Regions from separate parts of the Paenibacillus sp. OAS669 genome, predicted to be linked through region 2. Evidence: predicted binding sites of a transcription regulator. Region 2 holds the regulator's gene; each other region holds the start of a gene.

Region 1 (3,138 bases), on a different contig from region 2:
CTGAAAAAGCACGAAGTGGAATGTAGACGCTATTGTTGTAATTCAATACTTCATAATTGCTACCAAGAGTAACTGTGGATTCTCCCTTGTGAATGTTAATGGTACTTGGAAATAAAATTGCTTGGACAGTTGGAATTGCAGCAACAGCCCCAGTGGCCAAAGATAGGAGGACACCCGAAGCAAAACCAATTATAATTTTTTTCAATAAGGCTCATCCTTTCGAGAATAATTTAGTGATGATTGTTTGAATAATTCTTAAACGTAAATACACATTATGATGTTTCATCACCTATAAATAACAATAATGGGTAATTGGCCCATTTTAACATTTAATAAAACAACATTATTTTTGTTAAATTGCATTTCCTAAATTATGCATCAAGTCTACATTTTATATTGCGTGCGGTATACCAAGATCGTAGAGAACTCCTTACTTGCAAAAATGAAATTGGCCAACTGACAGGGGAAAATAAATATTGTTATAAACAAATGGTTACTGAACTAGAACGATCGGGATAGAAGGATAAACAATAAATAAAAAATTGAAATGAAGAGCTTGTTTTGGAATAATGGAGCTAAGGGGGACTACCGATGAACGGAGATAAGAAGGAAAAGATTTACTACGAACGTGGCACAAGTGAACTGCGTGAGCAAAGCTTGCGCGCACAAAAGCTTGTGAAGGCCTTCAATAACTGCGATCCTGAGGATGGGCAAGAGAAGGAACGATTGATTCGGGAGCTGTTCGGCACTGTCGGTGAAGGTGTAAGCATCGAGCACAATTTCCACTGCGATTTGGGTTATAACATTCATGTTGGCCGTAATTTCTATGCTGGGTACAACTGTACCATACTGGATATGGCGGAGGTCCGCATCGGCGACGACTGCATGATCGCACCTAATGTCGGGATCTACACAGCGGGTCATTCGATTGAACCAAAGGACCGGAATAAAAGCGGATATGGGATGCCGATTACGATTGGCGACAATGTCTGGATTGGCGGACACAGCGCCATTTTACCCGGAGTAGTCATTGGTGACAATTCCATTGTGGCGGCCGGCTCGGTAGTGACGAAGGATGTACCGGCAAATACGATTGTGGCGGGTAATCCAGCCAAATTATTGAGGCACATCCAAGAGGAACAGAATTGATTGTAGCTGCATGCGGTTGCCGGTATGGATCGGCAGCCCCATTATGCTAATGTGCAGTTGTCTTCTTTTCACACAGTAATATAAAAAACCGCCCTACATTGTGATTGTTTTCACATATAATTCACTTACATTCCGTTAAACTTGGAGCTATATAAGACATTATAAGGCTTAAGCCAAACGGAGGGGTACCTATGAGACAGCAGGACAATATGAGCAAGAACTTTACGACGATCGGGCATCCGCTGTACGAATTTAACGAAGCGGTTCAGCGCTTGAGAGAAGAGCACGCCATGTTCGAGGAAGGCTTAAGCGAACTCTGCGCTGCAGCCAAGAAGATAGGCGGGGAGGAACAAGTGGCCGATTGGACCGGCACGCTCCGTGAATTGAGGGCAAAGGCTGAAGCGTTTCAGCAAGAGCTGGAGGCCCACTGCCAATGGGAGGAGAAGAAGATGTTTCCGATGATTGCCTGGTATTTCGGAGAGGAGCTGGATCAATTTCCGCTGATGGAGCAGGAGCATGAGTTGGCTGAACAATGCATCAAAGCCTTCTTCAAAGCCGTAGACAGAGTCCATCATGCCGTGCCCCGTCCGGAGGCACAGGATATAGCGGCTTATTTGCTGCAGGCCAGCTCGATATTAAAGCATCATTTTCGCAAGGAAGAGGAGATCATCGAGGCGCTGGAAGACCGTTCGAACAGGTTCGGCTATTAGGCGGCTGGGAGGGATTTCTATGGGCTTCGCCCAACCGGATCAAATCGCGCTGCGCACTGTGCAGGCCGGCGTGAAGAAAGCGAATCTTCCTCTGTCTGCCCAGCTTCCGCTCGGGTTCGCCGCCGGCGCATTCATCTCACTTGGTTTTCTTCTTGCGATCCGCGTAAGCGCGGGCCTGCCTCCCGAATAGGAGGGCTTCCGGAGCTTTCTCGGGGCCGCCGTTTTTCCGTTAGGCCTGATATTGTGTCTGGTAGCCGGCGGGGAGCTGCTGACAGGCAACATGATGGCCTTGCCCTTCGCCTGCATGGCGGGAAAAGCTTCTTTCCGACGAGTGGCTGCCAACTGGCTGGTTATAACGCTGAGTAACTTCGCCGGTGCGATCTTCGTTGCCTATGTGTTTGGCCACCTCGCCGGGATGATGGAGCATGGGCCGTATTTGGCCTACATGACTGGATTAACGCATGCGAAGCTGGAGGAGCCCTTCCTGACCGCGATGATCTCGGGGATCGGCTGCAATTGGCTTGTCTCCCTGGCTGTCTGGATCGCTTACGGCTCGGATGACGGCGCAGGCTTGGTTGCTGGCGTCTGGTTTCCGGTCATGGCGTTTGTAGCGCTTGGCTTCCAGCATGTGGTCGCTAATATGTTTCTCATTCCTGCGGCCATCTTTGCGGGGGAGGCGACCTGGCGGGAGTTTGCGGCTAATTTTGTTCCTGTTTTTATTGGGAATGCGGTAGGAGGCTGCTTGTTTGTGGCAGGAATTTATCATGTGGCATATAAGCGGAAGCTGCAAGAAAAAGGAGAAGGGTAGCCAGCCGATTCCTGACTTGCTCGTTCCTTTGACAGGCACCTGCAAGGCAAATCGCTTCATTCGGAAGAACGTAATTCTGCAGATAAAAAAAGTAGTATATGTGATTTTTTTCACATACAAACCACCAACGATTTGGTAAATTATAGCCATGGGGAGGACAAAGAAGCCCGCAACCATAGAAGCGACAAAGCATTAGGCTTCACAGCTTTCCTGGATGAAAAAAACAAAGTAGAAAGGGAGAGAATCGCTATGAAGAGAACCTCCATCGGATTCCATCGATCTCCAGCAGGAAAGGATTTTTTTAAATAAGTTTGTGAAAATAATCACTATCCAGTTCTTCAACTATTTTCATATTAACTCATAGGAGAGGATTATCATGTTGAAATGGGTAAGGGAAAACGTTTATGCGGCCGGTATCTTCCTTATTCTTAGGGTATATCTTGGATGGCAGTGGATGACGGCGGGTTGGCA
Region 2 (3,138 bases):
ATCGTCAACGCGATAATCTGCATTTCTTCATGACGATGCCTGATGACAATTATGTTTATTGGCTGGAAGCGGGGCAATTCAATAAGAGCAAATCGCTGCAGCTGGTATGCGTACCGATCGATGTCAGCCCGATGCTGCAGCAGCAATTTTTCGACGTAAAGGATAGCGTCATTATGACGTCAGCCACTCTGTCTGTGGGCAAATCCTTCGATTATACCGCCGAGCAGCTGGGACTGGATATCAAAGACACCGACGGCAAGCTGAAGACGGTACAGCTCCCGTCTCCGTTCAATTACCGCCAGCAGGCGCTGGTAGCGATACCGAGAGATTTCCCTAGTATTCGGGGAAATTCTGGGGAGAAGCAATTTGTCGATCATTTGACCCAATCTCTGGCTGAAGTAGCTCTCGAGACCAAGGGAAGGATGCTCGTATTATTTACGTCCAATAGAATGCTGAAGCTTGCTCACGCGGCTTTAAAGGACGTTCTGAGCCCGTTCGGGATTCAAGTATTGGGACAGGGTGTCGACAGCAGTAATCGCAGCAAATTGACGCGATTATTCCAGAATAATCCCGCAAGCGTCTTGTTGGGAACGAGCAGCTTCTGGGAAGGAGTAGATATACCTGGAGATGCTCTTACGTGTCTGGCTATCGTCCGGCTGCCGTTCCAGCCGCCTAACCATCCCTTGGTGGAAGCCAAAACGGAAAATTTAAAAAAGCTGAATCAGAATGCTTTCATGAAGCTGTCGGTTCCGCAGGCGGTGATCCGATTCAAGCAAGGCTTCGGAAGATTGGTGCGGACGGCCAAGGACAAAGGCATTGTTATCATTTATGACACTCGCGTCATTGATACGACTTATGGGAAGTACTTTTTGTACTCGCTGCCCGGCCCCAAAATCGAACACATGCCAACCAAACAATTGGTATCAAGAATTAAGCAGTGGATGGGGGAAAACGGTGCATGAAAACATTAAAAATATCCGAAGCAGTGGTAAGAAGACTGCCTATTTATTTACGGTTTCTTAATGAATTGAGCAAGAAGAGTGTCCATACGGTATCCTCGCAGGATTTGGGTCAGAAGCTTGACTTGAATCCTGCGCAAATCCGCAAGGATTTAGCTTATTTCGGCGAGTTCGGCAAAAAAGGAATCGGCTACGATGTCGCTTATTTGATCGAAAAAATACGTCAAATTTTAAAGCTGGATAAGGTGATTCCGGTTGCTTTGGTCGGAGCGGGGAACTTGGGCCGGGCGTTGTGCAATTACAATGCTTATTTAAAGGACAATATGAAAATTGTCGCTGTGTTCGACGCTTCCGAGACTAAAGTAGGCGAATCCATCAACAATCTGAAGGTCAAGCCGATGAACGAGCTGAAGGAAACGATCCAATCGCTTCATGTTCGTATCGGGATCATTACCGTACCTGCGGCGGAAGCGCAAAATGTGGCTAATCAGTTCGTTGAGGCCGGGGTAGAAGCGATACTGAATTTTGCGCCAATGATCATCAAGGTACCCAATGAAATTCGGGTTCATCATGCGGATTTTACAACCGAGCTGCAAAGCTTAGCCTATTATTTGGATTGAATAAACGCGACGCTGCCGATAATATAAAGAAGCCTACAAATCTGTAGGCTTTTTTGCTATGTACGCCCAGCATGGGCGTCATCTCTACGGTGAAAGTCCGGAATGGGGGCTGGCAAGCGCCTACCATTAGCCAAGAGCAAGGGTGTCCGCCGTGAGGCGGAATCTGAAGGAAGCTGGAGGCAAACGCACGGCTTGAGGTACACGAATCCAATTTGAGGCGGTTGCAGTCGGATGAGTCACCATACCATGACAAAATCCAAAGCTGCCAAAGGCTACAGCCGTAAACTTGGGCGAGCGCGGGCGGAAAGATGACGTTCTTATCTGGGGAGACCTGCGGAACACGCGAAGTTACTTCGTAACCGCGGCTGTAAGGCCGCGCTGAATCCGCAGGAGTCAGCAGAGGCCATAGTACGGAAGTACGGGACGTCGGAAACCGGAAGGGCCGAACCGAAAGGAGAGAGGAAACCGATGCGTTCGCATGAAGAGCAACGACAGCAGAATATCTCGCAAGAGAGCTTGCGGCAAAGAGAAGCGGTGAAGCCGTCAGGGTATGCCGGAGCGCCGAGTTCTTCGTCGGCACAAATCGTCCCTTCCTCTCGCGAAGTCCGTAACGACTTGTTGGAGCGGATGCTCGAAAGGGAAAACCTTTTGCTCGCCTACAAGCGAGTGGTCCAAAATGGAGGAGCACCCGGGGTGGACGGAGTAACGGTAACGGAGCTACAAGCTTACCTGAAGACGCACTGGGAGACGGTGAAAGCCGAACTTCTCGCGGGAACCTACAAACCTATGCCTGTCAAACGGGTGGAAATCCCCAAACCCGGAGGCGGAGTACGGCTACTTGGTATCCCGACCGTAATGGATAGACTCCTTCAACAAGCACTTCTGCAGGTCATGAACTCGATCTTTGACGCTCACTTTTCATGGTACAGCTACGGCTTTAGACCGGGAAAGAGAGCGCATGACGCGGTAAAGCAAGCCCAGCAATACATACAAAACGGTCTTCGGTGGATCGTGGATATGGATTTGGAGAAATTCTTTGACCGGGTAAATCATGACATTCTCATGGCAAGAGTGGCAAGGAAAGTGGCGGATAAGCGAATCCTGAGACTAATCCGTGCCTACCTGAACGCCGGAGTAATGGAAGGTGGAGTTTGCCAGAAAACGGAGGAGGGAACACCGCAGGGCGGCCCTTTAAGTCCATTATTAGCAAACATCCTGCTGGATGACCTAGATAAAGAACTAACCAAACGGGGGCACAAGTTTGTCCGCTATGCGGACGATTGTAACATCTTCGTCGCCAGCAGACGGGCCGGAGAACGTGTCATAGAATCGGTTATTGGATTTGTGGAAGGAAAGCTGAAATTGAAAGTGAATCGTGACAAGAGTGCAGTGGATCGGCCATGGAATCGGAAGTTCCTCGGCTTTAGCTTCTTATCAAACAGACAGGTGACGATCCGGCTTGCTCCCAAAACGATCTCCCGATTCAAGGAGAAGATAAGGGAACTAACGGATCGAACACGCTCGATGTCGATGGATGACCGCATCACCCGGCTCAACCG
Region 3 (3,138 bases), on a different contig from region 2:
TCCGCTGCTGTATGAAGGCCAGCTAGGGCTGACTCAAAGGGTTAATGTCGATACCGCACGCCACTCCTATATCGTAGGCAGCCGCGTACCCGGTCCTAACGTGTTCCTGGACGGCACTGCAACAACGCAATTCGCAACGAGCGAGCCGCACCATCGCTGGTCGGTAGGGGGCTTGTTCGATAACATCGATGCGAATATCGCTATTCAAGACCGCGGCTGGCTCGGAAGCGGACACGGATGGGCAGGAGCGAATTGGGTCGCGTGGAATACCAAAGGAGGACTTGCGCTCCAAAATCCGCCAACCGCGCAAAACTACGCCATCGGTTTTACCGGCAAAGTAAATAAGCCTTACCTGCCGAATAAGGACGACCTTCGGCCGCGGGAAGGCGGATATTGGGAAAGTCTCGGTACCAATGTCTATCCGCGCAGCTTGTATTTGCAGCAGCTGGAGGACCGCAGCGGCAGCGAAGCCGTCGGCAATATTCAACCAACCAGCTATGGACAACCGAAGCTTGCCGGCCTGAGCCTGAGCGACGGGGTTCTAAGCCCGTCGTTTGCCCCCGACCAGGCTCATTACGAAGCCAGTGTGACCTACAACGTCTACAAGCTTACAGTCACTTCGGAAGGCGTCGATACGGGAGCGCAGATTAAGGTGAATGGAATCGAGGTCGCGAGCGGCCAGCCGAGCCCCGATATCCAGCTGGGCTATGGCGCCAATACAGTTCAGATTACCGTATATTCTCCGAGTCTTAATACTTCCAGGATGTACACGGTCAATGTAACCCGCGAGCAGCCGCAGCTTCAGTCCGTTGCCTTAAAGCCCAAGTATATGTTTATTAGCTCGGGTGAATCTGAATCTCTAGAGCTGCAAGGGACTTATGAGGACGGCAGCACCAAACCGCTGACAGATGGAATCTCGTTCCAATCATCCAAGCCTTCTGTAGCGCAGGTAAGTGCCAACGGTGTCGTATCGGCAGTCAGCCCCGGGGTAGCGACGGTAACCGCTCAATATGCAGGGCAAAGCGCCGATGCCAAGGTGATCGTATATGGCAAGCCTGTGCAGCTGATTGGGCTTGACCTGGATTCGGAACGGTACAGCTTAAAGGCCGGTGAAACGCATCAGACCGTCGTACAGGCGGTATACTCGGACCGGAGCCAGCGGCAGGTTACCGAAGGGGTTGCTTACCGCTCCTCTAATCCTGATATAGCCAAAGTGGATAAGAACGGCCTGGTTACGGCGATCAAGGCGGGAAAAACGGATATCGTCGTAACTTACGGGGGCGAGCAGGAGAAAGCTAAAGTGACCGTACTCGGCAAGGATGACGGGAAGCCGGTGAAGGTGACACATCTCGAGCTCGATGACCGGGCTTATTCCTTGAAAGTCGGTCAAACGCACGCTACCGTCGTTTATGCTTATTATACGGATCACAGCAAAAAGAAGGTGACGGATGCCGTGACGTATCGTTCGTCGAACCCGGCTGTCGTACAGGTGGATGCGAATGGAGGGGTAAAGGCACTAAAGTCGGGTAAAGCCGATATCATCGTCGAGTATGGCGGAAAACAGGTCAAAGCCAAAATTACGGTAACCGCCGGAGGGCATTGACTAGGTAAATTAGGTCTTGATGGTTGTTAGAGAGTCGATAGGCGGGTTATCTCCTTGCTTACGAAGATGGTTTCCATTGGGAAATGCATAACCTTTCGGAAGCTAATAAAGGGGGTATCCCGCTGTGCCACCGAAGCAGCTTACGCTCCTAAACAAAAGAAGAATGGCGAGTCCGCCATTCTTCTTTTGTTTATTTGGCGTTAGCTTGGGAGCCATTAACAAAAAATGTTCAAATTCTCACCCTTCCCTTGTGATTTTTATCACATGTAGGCTGCCTGCTTCGATCTATACTAGCAACGTACAGAAGGGAGGAATTGATTTTGGATACGTTGGATTTAAGCAGATGGCAGTTCGGAATTACGACGGTGTATCACTTCTTGCTCGTGCCGTTATCAATCGGGCTTGCTTACCTGATTGCGGTGATGCAGACGATGTACGTGGTGAAGAAGGATGATTCGTACAAAATCATGGCCAAATTTTGGGGGAAATTGTTTTTGCTGAATTTTGCCGTAGGGGTCGTTACGGGGATTATGCAGGAATTCCAGTTCGGTATGAACTGGTCGGATTATTCAAGATTTGTCGGGGCTGTTTTTGGAGGGCCGCTCGCGATTGAAGCGCTGGTATCCTTTTTCCTGGAATCGACGTTTCTCGGCATATGGATTTTCGGTTGGGAGCGCCTGCCAAAAAAGGTGCATCTGGCCTCGATTTGGCTGGTAGCCATCGGAACGACTTTATCGGCCCTATGGATATTAAGTGCGAACTCGTTCATGCAGGAGCCGGTCGGATACGCGATTCAGAATGGACGCGCCGAGATGACCAGTATTTTTGCCATCCTGGGGAACAAGCAGCTATGGGTAGAGTTCCCGCATGTCATTTACGGAGCGCTATCGACAGGTGCATTGTTCGTAACGGGGATCAGCGCCTATAAAATCCTGCGCAAGCAGCAGCCGGAGCTGTTCAAAGCATCGTTTACGATCGGGATTACGATCGCGCTGGCGGCAAGCTTCATGACGGCGGTAGCCGGTCACGAGCAGGCGCAGCATTTGATGAAGTCGCAGCCGATGAAAATGGCGGCGTCCGAAGCGCTGTGGAACACGACGGGCGATAGCGCCCCTTGGACGGTCTTTGCCTTGATTGATGTGGAAAAGCAGCAAAACCGCGCGCAATTGGAAATCCCTTATGCGCTAAGCATTCTTTCCTATAACAAGCTGCACGGAAGCGTGCCCGGCATGAATGAGCTTCAATCTGAGTACGAGGCGAAATACGGCCCCGGCAACTATATTCCTCCGGTCAAAACGACGTTCTGGAGCTTCCGCATCATGGTACTGGCCGGAGTCCTTATGATTTTGCTCAGCCTGTTCGGCACCTACGCCGTATGGCGCAATAAGCTGGAACAATTTCCGCGGTATTTGAAATGGATGGTGCCGGCCATCAGCTTGCCCTATATCGCCAATTCGGCGGGGTGGATTATGACGGAGGTCGGCCGGCAGCCTTGGCTTGTGTTCGGATTGCAAAAAACGGAGGCGGGCGTTTCA

What was found. Region 2 encodes Rex, which represses fermentation and respiration genes when NADH is low (regulators of the CRP and FNR family bind a similar motif). Its sites were predicted from a motif close to TTGTGAAATATTTCACAA; they were not measured.
Region 1: GGC63_RS18440 (hemerythrin domain-containing protein) is a predicted target of Rex. The motif match lies at 1,248-1,265, and genes of this name have one in related genera.
Region 3: GGC63_RS30600 (cytochrome ubiquinol oxidase subunit I) is a predicted target of Rex. The motif match lies at 1,852-1,869, and genes of this name have one in related genera.

What each region holds. Positions count from the first base shown of each region.
Region 1 is NZ_JADBDR010000008.1:45,356-48,493, forward strand. It holds gene GGC63_RS18430 (hypothetical protein) at 1-205, opposite strand, end outside; gene GGC63_RS18435 (sugar O-acetyltransferase) at 592-1,149, shown strand; gene GGC63_RS18440 (hemerythrin domain-containing protein) at 1,341-1,859, shown strand; gene GGC63_RS35155 (hypothetical protein) at 1,879-2,049, shown strand; partial or broken gene GGC63_RS18445 (formate/nitrite transporter family protein) at 2,065-2,667, shown strand; gene GGC63_RS18450 (DoxX family protein) at 3,044-3,138, shown strand, end outside.
Region 2 is NZ_JADBDR010000015.1:6,622-9,759, reverse strand. It holds gene dinG (ATP-dependent DNA helicase DinG) at 1-962, shown strand, start outside; gene GGC63_RS26200 (redox-sensing transcriptional repressor Rex) at 959-1,579, shown strand; gene ltrA (group II intron reverse transcriptase/maturase) at 2,048-3,138, shown strand, end outside.
Region 3 is NZ_JADBDR010000020.1:5,196-8,333, reverse strand. It holds gene GGC63_RS30605 (Ig-like domain-containing protein) at 1-1,603, shown strand, start outside; gene GGC63_RS30600 (cytochrome ubiquinol oxidase subunit I) at 1,924-3,138, shown strand, end outside.